3 regions of the Rossellomorea sp. RS05 genome follow, and region 2 is predicted to be linked to each of the others. Evidence: a T-box and tRNA genes for the amino acid it is inferred to sense, from the RefSeq annotation. Region 2 holds a T-box; the other regions hold tRNA genes.
What was found. A T-box is a leader RNA that pairs with one kind of tRNA and senses whether it is charged. The one in region 2 lies ahead of thrS (threonine--tRNA ligase), so its partner is inferred to be a tRNA-Thr.
Positions count from the first base shown of each region.

Region 1: it encodes a tRNA-Thr, which carries the amino acid that the T-box ahead of thrS (threonine--tRNA ligase) is inferred to sense. The anticodon was not compared.
Region 3: it encodes a tRNA-Thr, which carries the amino acid that the T-box ahead of thrS (threonine--tRNA ligase) is inferred to sense. The anticodon was not compared.

Region 1 is NZ_JBDKWY010000018.1:12,437-15,688, forward strand. Features, by position in the region: gene ABJ225_RS22100 (TcaA NTF2-like domain-containing protein) at 1-331, shown strand, start outside; gene ABJ225_RS22105 (TcaA 3rd/4th domain-containing protein) at 600-821, shown strand; gene ABJ225_RS22110 (TcaA NTF2-like domain-containing protein) at 935-1,270, shown strand; gene ABJ225_RS22115 (hypothetical protein) at 1,407-1,553, shown strand; tRNA gene ABJ225_RS22120 (tRNA-Glu) at 1,746-1,820, shown strand; tRNA gene ABJ225_RS22125 (tRNA-Val) at 1,824-1,899, shown strand; tRNA gene ABJ225_RS22130 (tRNA-Thr) at 2,003-2,078, shown strand; tRNA gene ABJ225_RS22135 (tRNA-Lys) at 2,115-2,190, shown strand; tRNA gene ABJ225_RS22140 (tRNA-Leu) at 2,201-2,285, shown strand; tRNA gene ABJ225_RS22145 (tRNA-Gly) at 2,289-2,363, shown strand; tRNA gene ABJ225_RS22150 (tRNA-Arg) at 2,454-2,530, shown strand; tRNA gene ABJ225_RS22155 (tRNA-Pro) at 2,537-2,613, shown strand; tRNA gene ABJ225_RS22160 (tRNA-Ala) at 2,622-2,697, shown strand; tRNA gene ABJ225_RS22165 (tRNA-Met) at 2,734-2,807, shown strand; tRNA gene ABJ225_RS22170 (tRNA-Ile) at 2,828-2,901, shown strand; tRNA gene ABJ225_RS22175 (tRNA-Ser) at 2,913-3,005, shown strand; tRNA gene ABJ225_RS22180 (tRNA-Met) at 3,029-3,102, shown strand.
Region 2 is NZ_JBDKWY010000003.1:182,031-185,282, forward strand. Features, by position in the region: gene thrS (threonine--tRNA ligase) at 1-1,511, opposite strand, end outside; T-box leader at 1,595-1,827, opposite strand; gene ytxC (sporulation protein YtxC) at 1,895-2,743, opposite strand; gene dnaI (primosomal protein DnaI) at 3,133-3,252, opposite strand, start outside.
Region 3 is NZ_JBDKWY010000001.1:66-3,317, reverse strand. Features, by position in the region: gene ABJ225_RS00100 (carbohydrate ABC transporter permease) at 1-153, opposite strand, end outside; gene ABJ225_RS00095 (alpha/beta hydrolase) at 309-1,061, opposite strand; tRNA gene ABJ225_RS00090 (tRNA-Gly) at 1,191-1,264, opposite strand; tRNA gene ABJ225_RS00085 (tRNA-Leu) at 1,268-1,352, opposite strand; tRNA gene ABJ225_RS00080 (tRNA-Cys) at 1,371-1,444, opposite strand; tRNA gene ABJ225_RS00075 (tRNA-Gly) at 1,454-1,528, opposite strand; tRNA gene ABJ225_RS00070 (tRNA-Gln) at 1,533-1,604, opposite strand; tRNA gene ABJ225_RS00065 (tRNA-His) at 1,646-1,721, opposite strand; tRNA gene ABJ225_RS00060 (tRNA-Trp) at 1,724-1,797, opposite strand; tRNA gene ABJ225_RS00055 (tRNA-Tyr) at 1,806-1,889, opposite strand; tRNA gene ABJ225_RS00050 (tRNA-Thr) at 1,905-1,980, opposite strand; tRNA gene ABJ225_RS00045 (tRNA-Phe) at 1,990-2,065, opposite strand; tRNA gene ABJ225_RS00040 (tRNA-Asp) at 2,094-2,170, opposite strand; tRNA gene ABJ225_RS00035 (tRNA-Met) at 2,271-2,344, opposite strand; tRNA gene ABJ225_RS00030 (tRNA-Val) at 2,436-2,511, opposite strand; tRNA gene ABJ225_RS00025 (tRNA-Glu) at 2,534-2,608, opposite strand; tRNA gene ABJ225_RS00020 (tRNA-Ser) at 2,614-2,706, opposite strand; tRNA gene ABJ225_RS00015 (tRNA-Asn) at 2,713-2,787, opposite strand; rRNA gene rrf (5S ribosomal RNA) at 2,795-2,911, opposite strand; partial or broken rRNA gene ABJ225_RS00005 (23S ribosomal RNA) at 3,208-3,252, opposite strand, start outside.

The DNA of each region.
Region 1 (3,252 bases), on a different contig from region 2:
AGACTACACCTATGCAATCGTAGAAGCCAGGAACTCCGGAGACTTCTCCGGTGCCGCAGCATATCATGACCCGGACGGAGAAGCATACGGACAGGCTGAACAGTACGCAGCGGACCTGTTTAAGGCCGGTACAAAAGAAGATGTCATCGATGTGACCGTTGGTGATATCGAAGAGGACGGCGATGCCTACATTGTTCACCTCGAAGACACTTTCAGCATCACGAAATCCGACGGCAGTGAGAATGAGAGTACGTTTGATACGATCTACAAAGTGATATCGACAGATGATGGCTATCAGGTCAATAAGCTGATCGATACGGACCAACAATAGATATGAAATGCATGAAGAAGATGATTCCCCATCCAAGAGGGGATCATCTTTTTTTATGAATCGATCCTCTATCTACCATATTGATAGAAACGATGTGTTGGCCTGAACGAAATTTTAGAAAAAGGCCACGATCAGTGAAGGAAATCACGTTATAAAAGGAGTACTGCCGGGGGAACGGCCGCTCACAGGAACGTTTGACGGAAGCTATTCCATTTTTAAAGAAAAACAAGATATTTCCTTCAATGAAGCCTATGACAATGAACTTGAGGTGAGCATTGATTTTGGAGCGGGATATGTCTATGTCGATGAGTACGATGAAATCAGCGTGCTACTCATTAATGGAAAGAAGCAAGAAAAGCTTCCACATGATACGCCACTCGGCCCATTTGCGACCGATGGTTCTGTCACAGCTACAGGGGAGTTCGAGTATAAAGGAAAACCTATAAGTCTGTCCCGCAGAAGATTCAAACGTCCGGACCTAATTTCCTAACGTTTCAGTATCCTGAGCTTGATGACATTCGCGAAGCAGAGAAAGAAGCTTTAGAACAGGAAGCTATAGAGGCTCTGGAAGCAGAAGAAACGAAGGGAAATACCCGCAGCTTTATAGAAGATTATACGTATGAGAGTGTACATGCGAGGAACGAGGGGGATTTTTGGCTAGTCGAGTACATGCATCATCCCGATGGAGAAGCTTACGCAGAGTCCAGGGATTTTATTGCGTATCTTTATGAAAATGATATAAAGGAGGATATCATTGATTTTAAGGTTATTAGTATAGAAGAAGACGGTAGCGATTACCTTGTCACCACAAAGGAGACCTTCGATATCTACGATTCGTTTGGAGATGTGTCCCGTAAAAGCTACAAGACAACGTATAGGATCACAGATTCTGCCGGCGTCCTGCAGGTATGGGAGCTGATCGAAACCAATGAAATCTAAGGGGGCTGCCCGGTGAAGGCGGGGCAGTATGGTTGCCACATTAAACTTTACATCATTCAAACCCGTCCTTAGCATAATCTTTACATTCCTTTGATAAACTAAAGGCAACAAGATCAACCAACCAGGAGGGATCGCGATGCTTCGTACATTTTTAAGGGAATGGCATAAGTTCTGGTTCTTCACCTTCAATTACCGTCTGGATACGACCCACGACAGCAGTTTGTTGAATAAATATCAGGAAAAATCCAGATATCACGGAGACAAACTTGTACAGCTCTTGTAGCTGTCTTTTTTATTTTTAGAAAACCACCACATTTATATTGTGGAAACACTCCTATATGTGGTATCTTAATCTTCTAGCAGTCAACCGGCTGAGAAAAACGAACTCGTTCGGCGAAATAATTTTGAAAAGAAGTTGACTTCTGCGAAATAAGATGATATAGTAATTCTTGTCCTTAAGAGACGCATACATAACGGCCCATTGGTCAAGCGGTTAAGACACCGCCCTTTCACGGCGGTAACACGGGTTCGAATCCCGTATGGGTCACCATTTGGAGGATTAGCTCAGCTGGGAGAGCATCTGCCTTACAAGCAGAGGGTCGGCGGTTCGATCCCGTCATCCTCCACCATAGTTTTTTCACGAAGCGCAAGCGGAGTGAAAATAACTTACCATAAAGTTCTTAACCTTTGCGCAGATGTTAAGGCGAAGCGAAAAGAACGATTATACACCATGCCGGTGTAGCTCAACTGGTAGAGCAACTGACTTGTAATCAGTAGGTTGGGGGTTCAAGTCCTCTTGCCGGCACCACTTTTGTTCGATTGGTTCGGACAAAGTAAACAGAACGAGCCATTAGCTCAGTTGGTAGAGCATCTGACTTTTAATCAGAGGGTCGAAGGTTCGAATCCTTCATGGCTCACCATTTGCATCATGCGGGTGTGGCGGAATTGGCAGACGCACCAGACTTAGGATCTGGCGCCGCAAGGCGTGGGGGTTCAAGTCCCTTCACCCGCACCATATGCGGAAGTAGTTCAGTGGTAGAACACCACCTTGCCAAGGTGGGGGTCGCGGGTTCGAATCCCGTCTTCCGCTCCATTATTGTTGCCTCGCCGCATTGGCGGACCGACAGAAGCACAGGTTTACAATCCTTCATTGGATTCACTTGATGCAGGATAATAAATACGTGCGCCCGTAGCTCAATTGGATAGAGCGTTTGACTACGGATCAAAAGGTTAGGGGTTCGACTCCTCTCGGGCGCGCCATTATATCGGGAAGTAGCTCAGCTTGGTAGAGCACTTGGTTTGGGACCAAGGGGTCGCAGGTTCGAATCCTGTCTTCCCGACCACTTTCTTTGGGGCCTTAGCTCAGCTGGGAGAGCGCCTGCTTTGCACGCAGGAGGTCAGCGGTTCGATCCCGCTAGGCTCCACCAACGATCCTTTGATCGAACATATAGTTTATTCATCATGGCGGTGTAGCTCAGCTGGCTAGAGCGTACGGTTCATACCCGTGAGGTCGGGGGTTCGATCCCCTCCGCCGCTATTTACATACGGTTATGCTTTGGACCCTTAGCTCAGTTGGTTAGAGCAGACGGCTCATAACCGTCCGGTCGCAGGTTCGAGTCCTGCAGGGTCCATTTATACATACGGAGGAATACCCAAGTCCGGCTGAAGGGATCGGTCTTGAAAACCGACAGGGGTGTCAAAGCCCGCGGGGGTTCGAATCCCCCTTCCTCCTCCATATTTCCTTTCATCTTTTATCGTCGCGGGGTGGAGCAGTTCGGTAGCTCGTCGGGCTCATAACCCGAAGGTCGCAGGTTCAAATCCTGTCCCCGCAATACCATGTTGATCCGAGAGGATCGGGATGTAGTGACAATGATAGCGGATTTGCTATTAAAAGAACATTGATCTTTATTTTCGCTAACGCGAAGTACTAATGATAGCTATTTTGCTATCGCAGTGCATTGATCTTTATTTTCGCTGAAGCG
Region 2 (3,252 bases):
GTGAGATCGAAACGTTCCGGAAGAAGGAAGTCCAACTGGACAGTGGAAAGGGTCTCTTCTTTGCCGAGGGCAGTCTTCACTTGAACGTCAAGCTTCGGTCCGTAGAAAGCCGCTTCCCCTTCTGCTTCGAAATAGTCGATTTCCAGCTCATCCATGGCTTCTTTCAGCATGCCTTGAGCCTTGTTCCACATCTCGTCGTCATCGAAGTATTTCTCTTTGTCTTCCGGATCGCGGTAAGACAGGCGGAAGGAATACTCGTTGATATCGAAGTCTTTATATACTTCCTGTACAAGATGGACCACACGCTTGAATTCATCCTTTATCTGATCCGGGCGGACGAAGATATGGGCATCATTCAACGTCATGCCACGTACACGCTGGAGGCCAGAGAGGGCACCGGACATTTCATAGCGGTGCATGAGACCCAATTCCGCGATACGGATCGGCAACTCCCGGTAGCTGTGGATGCTATTTTTATAAATCATCATATGATGTGGGCAGTTCATCGGACGGAGAACAAGATCTTCGTTGTCCATCTCCATGATCGGGAACATATCTTCCTGGTAGTGATCCCAGTGACCGCTTGTTTTGTAAAGCTCGACGCTTGCGAGTGCCGGAGTATACACGTGGTTGTAGCCCAGGCGCTCCTCTTTATCCACGATATAACGTTCGACGATGCGGCGGACGGTTGCCCCTTTCGGAAGCCACATCGGCAGACCCTGACCGACCTTTTGGGACGTCATGAACAGATCCAGTTCCTTCCCGATTTTACGGTGATCGCGTTCCTTCGCTTCTTCAAGCAGGCGGAGATGCTCTTCCAGGTCTTCTTTCTTGAAGAAAGCTGTACCATAGATCCGCTGCAGCATTTTGTTGTCGCTGTTTCCGCGCCAGTAGGCACCTGCGATGCTGAGGAGTTTGAACTCCTTGATCTTGTTGGTCGACGGGATGTGGATCCCGCGGCAAAGGTCGAAGAATTCGCCTTGTTCGTAGATGGATACCTGCTCCCCTTCAGGGATGGCTTCAAGAAGCTCGAGCTTATATTCATCGCCGACTTCCTCATAAATGCGCTGGGCTTCATCACGGCTTACCTCTTTACGGATGACCTCGAGGTTTTCACCGGTGATCTTTTTCATTTCCTTTTCGATCAAAGGAAGATCTTCAGGTGTGAAGGTATGCTCGGAATCGACATCATAGTAGAATCCACCTTCGATGACCGGTCCGATGCCGAGTTTCGTTTCGGGATACAGGCGTTTGATCGCCTGAGCCATCAAGTGGGCTGTACTGTGGCGCAGGATTTCCAGGGCGTCTTCACCTGGTGGAGTGATGATTTCGATGCTTCCATCGCTTTCAATTCCTGTCCGGAGATCAATCAGATTCCCATTCACTTTCCCTGCCAATGCCTTTTTCTTCAGACCTGGTGAGATCGAGGCTGCGATTTCCTCTGTTGTTGTCCCTTTTGGGAACTCCTTCACATTCCCATCAGGGAACTGCATTTTCACTACTTCTGACATAGCATATCACTCCTTTTATGATTCATCATTGGCCAAGAATCGGCCGAATAAAAAACAAAAAACCCCGTCTCTCCGTAAATATACGAAGGGACGAGGTTGCACTCGCGGTTCCACCCAACTTTTCATCCCCATCACGGGAATGACTTCATTGTCTTGATAACGACGTTTCGCCGTCGATGACTACTGGGGATATCCCCGTTCGCAATCGAAGTTCAGAGGTGGTCAATTCATCCTTGCTGATAGGAAGCTTGCAGCCATTCGGCTTCCCTCTCTGTAATCCCGTCCGGAAGATTGTTGTCCTCATCATAACCTGTTTGTATGCACTTAGTATGTAGGTATTATAATCGGTTATGTCCGGAAAAGCAAGAGGGCGCCATCCTATCTTATTCGTTGGCAAGATCCAGGGGGATGCACGGATCGGGGAAGTAGCTGACCGGAAGGATATCCAGTCTGTCTTCAAATATATTTCTCAGGGTGGTGACGATTTTCTCCTCTTCCGTTCCATATACAAAAATGCTTTTCGGTGCAAGCGACAGCAACGGAGCGATGGTGGAGGAATCTACATACAGGGGGTGCTGAAAGAACAATCGTTTATCGATGGCGTTCATCAGCTCTTCCTTCGTCACTTCCGTATAGTGGCCATCGAAAAAACGGAAGCCTGTCCTCGAAGGATACAAGTGGATGGTATCGGTCCTCTCTCCCCTGATGGCGAGATACTCCCTCAGCATCTGGATGAACACTTGATATTCCTGCTCCATCTTGTACTCATCAATGGCAAGTCCGAGCATCTCCCTCCATTTATCATGGAGGTTCTTCAACCTGAATGTCGCAAAGGAATCGAACGTGACAGGTGCCGGATGGCAGAGGAGGTTCTGAACTTCTCCCAACACGAGCCCACTCTCATCCCAGTCGGTCAAGAATTCCGTCAGTTCCGGTCGTTCCCCGCTCCTCATTTCTGAAATGATGGCGCAGATCTGGTCCACTTCCTCCGGATCATTGTAATAATAATCCGCTTTAAGGGTCTCTTCCGTCCACCCCTTCCACATCTCGTTGATGATGAAGGTCGTCAGGCTTGTTCCAAGACTGATTCTATCACGGTCGGTCTTCACTTCTATCGAAATTGCATAGTGGCTGCATCTTTGAATCTGCGTTTCCTTTATCCAGGATGGTGCGCACAGATGCTTCTGACATCGCAGTGCATCAGCCTTTCGTCTGAAAATCAATTCTACCAATCGATCCCGCCTCCTTAAAGCCATTTCCCTGCTTTATGTATATGGAGGGCCTGGCCAATTTAGAAGTGGGGGGCGAATAAATTTACAGGACGCGTCCGGGTCGGGCACGTTTTCGGGACCCTGCAAAGGAGGTCTGGACAACACGAAAAGGGATTATTTCATGACGAAGGCAATCCATGTAGGTTCTTACTGCTTCTCATCGTTCCCTTGCGAGATGGGTTATCCGTGATCGTACTCGGCCTGCATGCTGCTCTTTCCTCAGGAGTCTTCCGATCAAACGCAGGTACCTATGGAATCATTGGACAAATGAAAAACCCGAATCCAATTGCCTTATCACAGGCAATTGGATTCGGGTTTCGCTACACGTTTTCCCTAGCCACTCATGTATCCTATTCCCGTCTGTTACGTCCATCGATCAGAACGGGTGCGGCCAGGTATTTGATCCTTTCCATGATCCTCGCGGCTTTTAGTTTTTCCTCTTCCCCGCGCTGTGAATAGGTAAGGTGATG
Region 3 (3,252 bases), on a different contig from region 2:
GAATGGGATGATCTGAATAACCAGGAAGAACACTAGTGCCGGACCCACGAAGGCACTATAGGTCAATATGTTCTTCCATTTAAGTCCTTTTTTAGGAACAGGCTTCAGCTGTGCTTCTGGCCTGACCGGTCCCGTCTCTATCTTTGGTTCCATCTCTTCTCCCCCTTCGGTCGCGCTTTTTTTCATTATAATGTAAACGCTTACTTTTTATAGTCAACTGAGTTGACATGGATGGGGCACGATATTGACCTCTTTAGGGATCAAAAAAAAGACCCCCGCCTGAGTAAAGCGGGAGTGAGTTATATCTATTATTCACGGTCTAGGGGGAAGTCTCCCATCAATCGGTGGAGCCAGGAGATGCTGAGCTGGAACCACTGTGAGAAATCATCGTCTACCATTGAACGCTGTCCAGCCGATGACAAAGGCTTCCCTAGGGAAAGTCCGTGTACACCATGCTGAAAAATATGAGATTCAAAGGGGACGCCAGCACGGGTGAGGGCCCTTATGAATTCCACCGTATGTTCAACTGGTACAATCCGGTCTTCAAAAGTTGAAAACAAAAAGCTAGGAGGTGTGTTCCCATCAACTTTCTCTTCGAGGGATGGCACCGAGAATGCCAGCACATCCTCAAGGTTTGAAAGAATACAAGGATACCCAAGGATCAGGGCTCTCGGTCTGTAGGTACCCATGGTACCCAGCGAAGCGGCCAGATGCCCCCCAGCGGAAAAGCCGACTACCGCGATACGCTCAGGATCCACTCCTAATTCAGAGGCATGATTCCTGATATAAGCTAAAGCTTCCTCAGCATCCCTGAATGAATCTTCAAACCTCTTGGCTTCTCCTACCGAATAACGTAGGGTGAATGCATGATAGCCTTCTGACAAGTATGCCATGGCTACAGGCTCTGCCTCCCGGTCGGATGTATAGTAATACCCTCCTCCCGGCAGGATCAGAACGGCAGGACGGGTGGTAATGTTTTTCATACGCTTGGTTGTATCCAATAAATAAGCTGTAAGCGTCGATTGCGGGTTGCTGCTCAACTGGATAGATTGAATGTTCATACGTTTTCCCCCTAATGATCTATACGTTATGTCCAGTATATAAGGAGACGGATGGGGTTTCCAGATATTCTCTCCTGCATTACAAAAAAAGACTTCCAACAAATCTGTTGGAAGTCTGAATATGTAAGATGGAGCGGGTGATGGGAATCGAACCCACGACATCAGCTTGGAAGGCTGAGGTTTTACCATTAAACTACACCCGCTTATGGTACCGGTGGCCGGGGTCGAACCGGCACTCCTTACGGAACACGATTTTGAGTCGTGCGCGTCTGCCTATTCCGCCACACCGGCAAGCGTCTAAAAACAATATGGAGGCGGCAACCGGATTTGAACCGGTGATAGAGGTTTTGCAGACCTCTGCCTTACCACTTGGCTATGCCGCCATTTTTCTATGGAGCGGAAGACGGGATTCGAACCCGCGACCCCCACCTTGGCAAGGTGGTGTTCTACCACTGAACTACTTCCGCACTACTGGGCTAGCTGGATTCGAACCAACGCATGTCGCAGTCAAAGTGCGATGCCTTACCGCTTGGCTATAGCCCACTGTTAGTATATGACACACAGAGAAAAATGTGACAAAAATATGGGGCGACTGATGGGAATCGAACCCACGAATGCCGGAACCACAATCCGGTGCGTTAACCACTTCGCCACAATCGCCATGGCAGGGGCAGCAGGAATCGAACCCGCACCAAAGGTTTTGGAGACCTTCGTTCTACCGTTAAACTATGCCCCTGTACTAAATGGTGGAGGGGGGCAGATTCGAACTGCCGAACCCGAAGGAGCGGATTTACAGTCCGCCGCGTTTAGCCACTTCGCTACCCCTCCAGCTAAAAAAATCAGTGGTGCCGGCAAGAGGACTTGAACCCCCAACCTACTGATTACAAGTCAGTTGCTCTACCAGTTGAGCTACACCGGCACAAAAAAATGGTGGCTCAGGACGGAATCGAACCGCCGACACATGGATTTTCAGTCCATTGCTCTACCAACTGAGCTACTGAGCCATTGCATATTTTTATTAAAAATGAAAAATGGCGGTCCGGACGGGACTCGAACCCGCGACCTCCTGCGTGACAGGCAGGCATTCTAACCAACTGAACTACCGGACCAACTTTTTTTCGCATTAGCGAAAATAAAGATCAATGTTCTTTTAATAGCAAATATGCTATCAATGTCACTACATCCCAATCCTCTCGGATCAAAACGGTATTGCGGGGACAGGATTTGAACCTGCGACCTTCGGGTTATGAGCCCGACGAGCTACCGAACTGCTCCACCCCGCGACAATAAAAGTTTGATTCCATTCTTTAACCTGTTAAGTTCAAGAACGCATGGAACGTTATTTTCACTACGCTTCGCTTCGTGAAAAAACAATGGTGGAGGATGACGGGATCGAACCGCCGACCCTCTGCTTGTAAGGCAGATGCTCTCCCAGCTGAGCTAATCCTCCACTGATTCTTTCTGTTTGAAAATGGTGACCCGTACGGGATTCGAACCCGTGTTACCGCCGTGAAAGGGCGGTGTCTTAACCGCTTGACCAACGGGCCTTATATGGCGGAGAGCAAGGGATTTGAACCCTTGAGACAGCTATAAACCGCCTACACGATTTCCAATCGTGCTCCTTCGGCCACTCGGACAGCTCTCCATATAATGGCTCCACAGGCAGGACTCGAACCTGCGACCGATCGGTTAACAGCCGATAGCTCTACCACTGAGCTACTGTGGAATGTACCGCCTGGCGACGTCCTACTCTCGCAGGGGGAGATCCCCCAACTACCATCGGCGCTGAAGAGCTTAACTTCCGTGTTCGGCATGGGAACGGGTGTGACCTCTTCGCCAATGTCACCAGACTATGTGCGTCCTTCAAAAGGACAAGTATTATTATACCGCATCTTCGCGGTAATTTCAAGGTTTTTTTATACTTTATGTATACTTATTCCCTGAAAACTAGATAAAGGGTTGATAGTCAATCATTACCGGCGTATCGTCCAGTCCGGGAGACGCGATGCGCCTGCGCTATTAATCCAGCTCCGGCGGCTAGAGACTCGAGGTCATTTCGGATCCATCAGCCGACGGTAAGGAACACCGTCAACTGCTGGCTCAGAAATGCTTGTCGTCTCTGAACGAGCCGCCTCCGCTTTTTCATTTGGTTAAGTCCTCGATCGATTAGTATCAGTCAGCTCCATGTGTC